2 regions of the Nocardioides sp. NPDC004968 genome follow, and region 2 is predicted to be linked to the other one. Evidence: riboswitches for the same ligand, from Rfam matches in the RefSeq annotation. Region 2 holds a riboswitch; the other holds the start of a gene.
What was found. A riboswitch is a leader RNA that binds a small molecule or an ion and turns the genes downstream of it on or off. The one in region 2 is predicted to bind glycine.

Region 1 (3,401 bases), on a different contig from region 2:
GCGTACGGACAACATGCGGATCTCGCGGCGCGAGCTCCTCAAGGTGGCCGAGGTCGACGACGCGCTGCTGACCGAGCTGGAGAAGATGGCGCTGGTGGTGCCGCTGCGCAGCGGCCACTACGACACCGACGCTCTCGCGATCGCGCGCACGGCCAAGGAGCTGGCCGAGTTCGGCATCGAGCCTCGTCATCTGCGCGGAATGAAGGCCGCCGCCGACCGCGAGGTCGGTCTCATCGAGCAGATCGTGGCGCCGCTGCGGCGCCCCGGGAACGCCGGAGCCCAGGGCCGGGCCGAGGAGATCGGCAGCGAGATCGCCTCCTTGGCGGTCCGTCTGCACGCCACCTTGGTGAAGTCGGGACTGCGCGACCGCTGACTCGGTTCATATCGCCGGTCAACCGGGCTGCTGTCGCGACCCGGAGGCGGGTAGGGTGGATGCATGCGCGAGGTCGATGTGCTCGGAGTCCGAGTGGAGATGCCCTCCAACCAGCCGATCGTGCTGTTGCGCGAGGTTGCGGGTGAGCGATACCTGCCCATCTGGATCGGCGCGGTGGAGGCGACCGCGATCGCTTTCGCCCAGCAGGGCGTGGTGCCGCCGCGGCCGCTGACCCACGACCTGCTCAAGGACGTGCTGGAGGCGACCGGCAACGAGTTGACCGAGGTGCAGATCACCTCGGTCACCGACCGTGTCTTCTACGCCAACCTGGTCTTCGCCTCGGGCGTCGAGGTGAGCGCGCGGCCCTCGGACTCGATCGCGCTGGCGCTGCGTACGGGGACCAAGATCGTGGTCTCCGACGATGTCCTCGACGAGGCGGGGCTCGCTGTCCCGGCCGAGCAGGAGGACGAGATCGAGAAGTTCCGGGAGTTCCTCGACGAGATCACGCCCGAGGACTTCGAGTCCCATTGACCGGAAACCCTCAGGTTCAACCTGAGGGTTAGGCCCGGCGACACGCCGGAGGGGTTCTTTGACCAGGGCCCTTGCGACGCTTACCTTGTAGTTGTCTCTGTTGTAACTCCAACGATGTGGTCCCCCCGCCGCAGCCGTTCATTCCCCGAGTGGAGTTACGCACAACGGAGTAGACGATGGAGGACATCGTGTTCGACCACGAACAGAAGCCCGGCCACGGCGCCGACGACGCGCAACGCGCGGCGGAGCAGGCTGACGAGCAGGGCCTTCTCTTCACCGACGATGTCTCGACCCTGCCCAGCGACACCGGTTACCGCGGCCCGACGGCCTGCAACGCGGCCGGGATCAGCTACCGCCAGCTCGACTACTGGGCCCGCACCGGGCTCGTCGAGCCGAGTGTGCGCGGGGCCACCGGCTCCGGCACCCAGCGGCTCTACTCCTTCCGCGACATCCTGATCCTCAAGGTCATCAAGCGACTCCTCGACGCAGGCATCTCGCTGCAGCAGATCCGCGCTGCCGTGCAGCACCTGCGTGAGCGGGGCACCGACGACCTGACCCGCGTGACCCTGATGAGCGACGGCGCCTCGGTCTACGAGTGCACCAGCAACGACGAGGTCATCGACCTGCTCCAGGGCGGGCAGGGCGTCTTCGGCATCGCCATCGGTGGCGTGTGGCGCGAGATCGAGGGCACCCTCTCCGAGCTCCCCAGCGAGCGTGCGGCCGACGACGGCGAGCAGGTCGCCCCCATGTCTGACGAGCTCTCCGCCCGCCGCGCGGCGCGCAACGCCGGGTGAAGTAAACCTCACGTAACACTCGACCCCGAGACCCCGCTGAGGCGGGGGCTCGGGGTCGAGTCGTTTATGCTGGTGGTGCTGACCATCCCGCACGGGAGAGCTCCTCTCGAAGGGGCGCCGAAGGGGCAATTCCTCCCCGGAAACTCTCAGGCATCCACGACTGTGCGGACCAGGCAACTCTGAAGCGGCGCAGGTGCGGTGACAGAGGGGGAGGGCGTACGAGTTGTCTTAGATGCCCTCAGGAGCCCTTGTGTCCGACACGCCCACTCTGTCCGAGCTCGACGCCGCCTCCCCGTTCGTGGAGCGCCACGTCGGACTCTCGGCCGCCGACGAGGCGACCATGCTCGCGCGGCTCGGGTACGACTCGGTAGCAGCGATGATGGACGCCGCCGTCCCGGCCGGGATCCGCTCGGTCGAGTCGCTGGACCTGCCGGCCGCGCTGAGCGAGGCGCAGGTCGCGTCGCTGGCGCGGGAGATCGCCGCCTCCAACAAGCCCGGCGAGGCGATGATCGGGCTCGGCTACCACGCCACCGTGACACCGCCGGTGATCCGTCGCAACGTGCTCGAGGACCCGAGCTGGTACACCGCCTACACGCCCTACCAGCCCGAGATCTCCCAGGGCCGCCTCGAGGCGCTCATCAACTTCCAGACCATGGTCGGCGACCTGACCGGCCTCCCGGTCGCCAACTCCTCGCTCCTGGACGAGGGCACCGCGGCCGCCGAGGCGCTGGCGCTGGTCCACCGGGCCAACCGCAAGGGATCCGGTCCGTTCGTCATCGACGCCGACGCCCTGCCGCAGTCGATCGAGGTCGTGAAGGTGCGCGCCGAGGCGATGGGCCTCGAGGTCGTCGTGGCCGACCTCTCGCAGGGTCTGCCCGAGGGTGACGCGATCGGCGTGCTGGTGCAGTACCCCGGCGCCTCCGGTCGCGTGCCCGACCTCAAGTCGGTCATCGACGCGGCCCATGAGCGGGGTGCGCTGGCCGTCGTGGCCGCGGACCTGCTCGCTCTCACCGTCCTGGAGGCGCCCGGCACCCTCGGCGCCGACGTCGTCGTCGGCTCGACGCAGCGCTTCGGCATCCCGCTCTTCTACGGCGGCCCGCACGCCGGCTACATGGCTGTCCACGAGGGGATCGAGCGGCACCTGCCCGGTCGTCTCGTCGGCGTCTCCGTCGATGCCGAGGGGCGGCCTGCGTACCGTCTCGCTCTTCAGACCCGCGAGCAGCACATCCGCCGGGAGAAGGCGACCTCCAACATCTGCACCGCGCAGGTGCTGCTGGCCGTCGGCGCTTCCATGTACGCCGTCTACCACGGCCCCGCCGGGCTGCGGACGATCGCGACCCGCACCCACCGCTACGCCGCCGTCCTGGCCGCCGCGCTCAAGTCGGCCGGGCTCCCGCTGGTCTCGGAGACGTTCTTCGACACGCTGGGTGTCACCGTCCCCGGCAGGGCGGCCGATGTCGTCACCGCGGCGCGTCGTTTCGGCGTACATCTTCGTCTCGTGGACGCCGACACCGTCGGCATCTCGACCTCGGAGGCGACCACCCGCTCGACCCTGTCGGCTGTGCTCAACGCCTTCGGTGTCTCGGGTGCGGACCTGGACGAGATCGACCGCACCACGGCCAGCGCGCTGCCCGACGGCCTGCTGCGCACCACCGACTACCTCACCCACGAGGTCTTCAACGCGCACCACAGCGAGACCCAGA
Region 2 (3,401 bases):
TCGCGACGCCGCTGAGGTCAGCGGTCACGACGGTTCACTCCTCGATCAGAGCGTCGTAGGCCGCGGCGTCGAGCAGGTCGGGAGCGCCCGAGACACGCATCTCGAAGAGCCAGCCGGCGCCGAACGGGTCGCTGTTGATCAGCGCAGGATCCTCGACGACGGCCGAGTTGATCTCGAGGATCTCGCCGTCGGCGGGCGCGAAAAGGTCGCTGACGGACTTCGTCGACTCCAGCTCACCGCAGCTCTCTCCCCCGGTGATCTTGCTGCCCACCTCGGGCAGCTCGACGAAGACGATGTCGCCCAGCGCCTCGGTGGCGAAGGCGGTGACGCCGACGCGCGCGACATCGCCGCGGGTCTCGATCCACTCGTGCTCGGCGGTGTACGACAGGTTGGTCGGGTTGCTCATGGCGGTGCTCATTTCTTGGAGTAGAAGGGAAGGTCGACGATCTCGGCGTCCTCGCGACTGCCGCGCACGTCGACGTGGACCTTGGTGCCGGCGGCGGCGAGGTCAGGCCTGACGTACGCCATCGCGATCGGGCGTCCGAGAGTCGGCGACGGGGAGCCGCTGGTGACGGTGCCGATCTCGTCGCCGGTGGCCGGATCCACGATGGCGTAGCCGGCGCGCGGAGAGCGGCGCCCGGCGGCGACCAGGCCGACGAGCACGCTGCGCGGGCCCTCGTCGCGGCGTACGGCCAGGGCGGCATCGCCGACGAAGCCGTCGGGCTTGTCGAAGGAGACGACCCGGCCGAGGCCGGCCTCGAAGGGCGTCGTGTCGCGGTTCAGCTCGTGACCGTAGAGCGGCATGCCGGCCTCGAGGCGGAGGGTGTCGCGGCAGGCGAGGCCGGCGGGAACCAGCCCGTGCGGCGTACCGGCCTCGGTGATCGCCTCCCAGACAGCAGCGGCCGACGAGGGCGCGCAGTAGATCTCGAAGCCGTCCTCGCCGGTGTAGCCGGTGCGGGCGAGCAGGACCTCGACCCCGGCGACCGTGCCTGCGTCGATGGCGTAGTACTTCAGGGACGGGACGTCCAGGTCGGTCAGAGCCGCGACGATCGCCGCCGAGGCGGGTCCCTGGACCGCGATCAGCGCCCACTCCGCGGAGGCGTCGCGGCCCACGGCGTCGTACCCCTCGGCCCGCTCGACCAGAGCCGGAGCGACCACATGGACGTTGCTCGCGTTGGCCACGACCAGGTAGCGCTCCTGCTCGAGCCGGTAGACGACCAGGTCGTCGATGATGCCGCCGTCCTCGGCGCAGATCATCGAGTAGCGGGCGCGGCCGAGGCCGATCTTCGACGGCCGACCGACCAGGGCGCGGTCGAGGGCGCGTCCCGCCTCGGGGCCGGTCACCTCGATCTCGCCCATGTGGGACAGGTCGAAGAGGCCCGCGGTGGTGCGTACGGCATTGTGCTCGGCGGTCTCCGAGCCGTAGCGGACCGGCATGTTCCAGCCGGCGAAGTCGGTGAACGAAGCACCGAGCGCCTGGTGGATCTCATGCAGAGGGGTAGGGACGGGTGAGGTCATTGTGCGGGAGGCTCCCTGCTGATGGGTGCCGACAGCCGCGGCACCCGTGGACGGGTGACCTCCCCGCTCTGTCATCGCTACCTGAGAGCTTCACCGCCCCGAAGGGGCGATTTGCACCGTGGGTGCAGGATCCAGCGGATCCTGTCTTTCCAGAGGTCGCCTCACCACAGCGGTCAGTGGGCCTGAGAGATTCTGGGGAGGTTTGCTCCTTCGGCGCCTCACCCGGGATGGGCAAGGACTCTCCCGCTGCGGTTCAAGTGGCGGATGTGAAGTTGTGCGGCAAACCTAGGTCTGCCCACCTCGGCCGTCAAGATCTGACGACCTACGATGGCCCGATGCCACCGACCAGCGCCAGCACCCGGGTCCCCGTGGTCATCCTCACCGGCCATCTCGGGTCGGGCAAGACCACGCTGCTCAACCATCTGCTGCGCCAGCCCGGCGCGCGGGTGGGCGTGGTCGTCAACGACTTCGGCGACATCAACGTCGACGCCGGCCTCGTCACCGGGCAGGTCGACGAGCCGGCCTCGATCGCCGGCGGCTGCCTGTGCTGCCTGCCCGACGCGGGCGGTCTCGACGATGCCCTCGAGAAGCTGACCCACCCGCGGCTCGCCCTCGACGTCGTCATCGTCGAGGCCAGCGGGATCGCCGAGCCCGGGACGCTGGCCCGGCTGGTCCGGTTCAGCGGTGTCGAGCGGGTACGCCGCGGTGGGCTCATCGAGGTCGTCGACGCCTCGGCGTACTTCGACACTCTCGACGACGGCCGGGGCCCGGCGCCGGTCCGGTTCGCGGCCGCCTCCCTGGTCGTGGTCAACAAGACGGACCTGGTGCCGGCTGTCGAGCGAGCAGAGGTCCTCGCGCGCATCGAGCAGCGCGTGCGGGAGCACAACCCCGAGGTCCATGTGGCGTACGCGGTGGGTGGCCGCATCGACCCGCGGCTCGTCTACGACGCCGCGGTGCCCGAGGACCCGCCCGACGAGCTGCCGATCGCGGCGCTGCTGCGCGAGGCGGCCGTCTCGCACGAAGCCCATCAGCATGCCCGGGCGGTCACCGTGACGACGCGAGGCACCATCGAGCCGGCTCGGCTGGTCGACCTGCTCGAGGAGCCGCCGGCGACGGCGTACCGGGTCAAGGGGACCGTCGCCGTCGCGACCGGCCAGGGGCCGCGCACCTACCACGTGAACCTGGTCGGACGCAGCGCCCATGTCGCCGCAGCCAGAGGGACACAAGACGCGACGAGCGAGCTCGTGGCCATCGGCCTGGATCTCGAGACCGATCCCGTCCAGGAGCGCCTCGCGGACGCCCTCGCCCCGGCCGAACGACCGAGCACCGAGGGTCTTCGCCGGCTACGCCAGCTGGTCCGCGTCAGCCTCTGACACCGAGGTCCATCCTCGGACCCGGTGGACGGTCGCCGTCTTCGGGTGGGATCCGGTGGGCGGCCCGATCTCGAAGAGGTCGATCATCAGGAACAGCGGATAGGTCGGAGCCTGGGGAAGACGTCGTACGACGAGGCCTTCGCAGCCGATGACGGTCTCCTGCCCGTCCCAGATCGCCGTCCAGGTGTGGGCCCGGGTCGCGTCGAACGGGACGGTGACCTCTGCCATGTCGGTGGTCAGGCGTGGGTCATGGTGCGCCTTGACCCCGGAACGGGCCACCGTGGTCGCGCCGATCGCGTCCGCATCGATCTCGAAGATGCAGATCTCTCCGGAATCCTCACCGGAGAGATGCTCGGTGCCGACCAGCCATGCCGCGAGCATGCAGCCGTCGTCCCGGGTCGCGGCGACGGTCACGTCGACGCGACCCCGAGCAGGCGCGAACAGGAGCCGTTGCGGCGTCTCGGTCCGAACCAGGAGTCCGTCCTCCCGGTGACGGTGTGTTCCGCGTAC

Region 1: another riboswitch for glycine. It lies ahead of gcvP (aminomethyl-transferring glycine dehydrogenase); the one in region 2 lies ahead of gcvT (glycine cleavage system aminomethyltransferase GcvT).

The regions. Positions count from the first base shown of each region.
Region 1 covers NZ_JBEXJF010000024.1:75,215-78,615, forward strand. The annotation lists gene ABZU72_RS20115 (MerR family transcriptional regulator) at 1-373, shown strand, start outside; gene ABZU72_RS20120 (bifunctional nuclease family protein) at 437-904, shown strand; gene ABZU72_RS20125 (MerR family transcriptional regulator) at 1,081-1,698, shown strand; glycine riboswitch at 1,781-1,871, shown strand; gene gcvP (aminomethyl-transferring glycine dehydrogenase) at 1,949-3,401, shown strand, end outside.
Region 2 covers NZ_JBEXJF010000020.1:55,578-58,978, reverse strand. The annotation lists gene gcvH (glycine cleavage system protein GcvH) at 35-406, opposite strand; gene gcvT (glycine cleavage system aminomethyltransferase GcvT) at 415-1,518, opposite strand; glycine riboswitch at 1,679-1,774, opposite strand; gene ABZU72_RS18400 (GTP-binding protein) at 1,854-2,891, shown strand; gene ABZU72_RS18395 (hypothetical protein) at 2,862-3,401, opposite strand, start outside.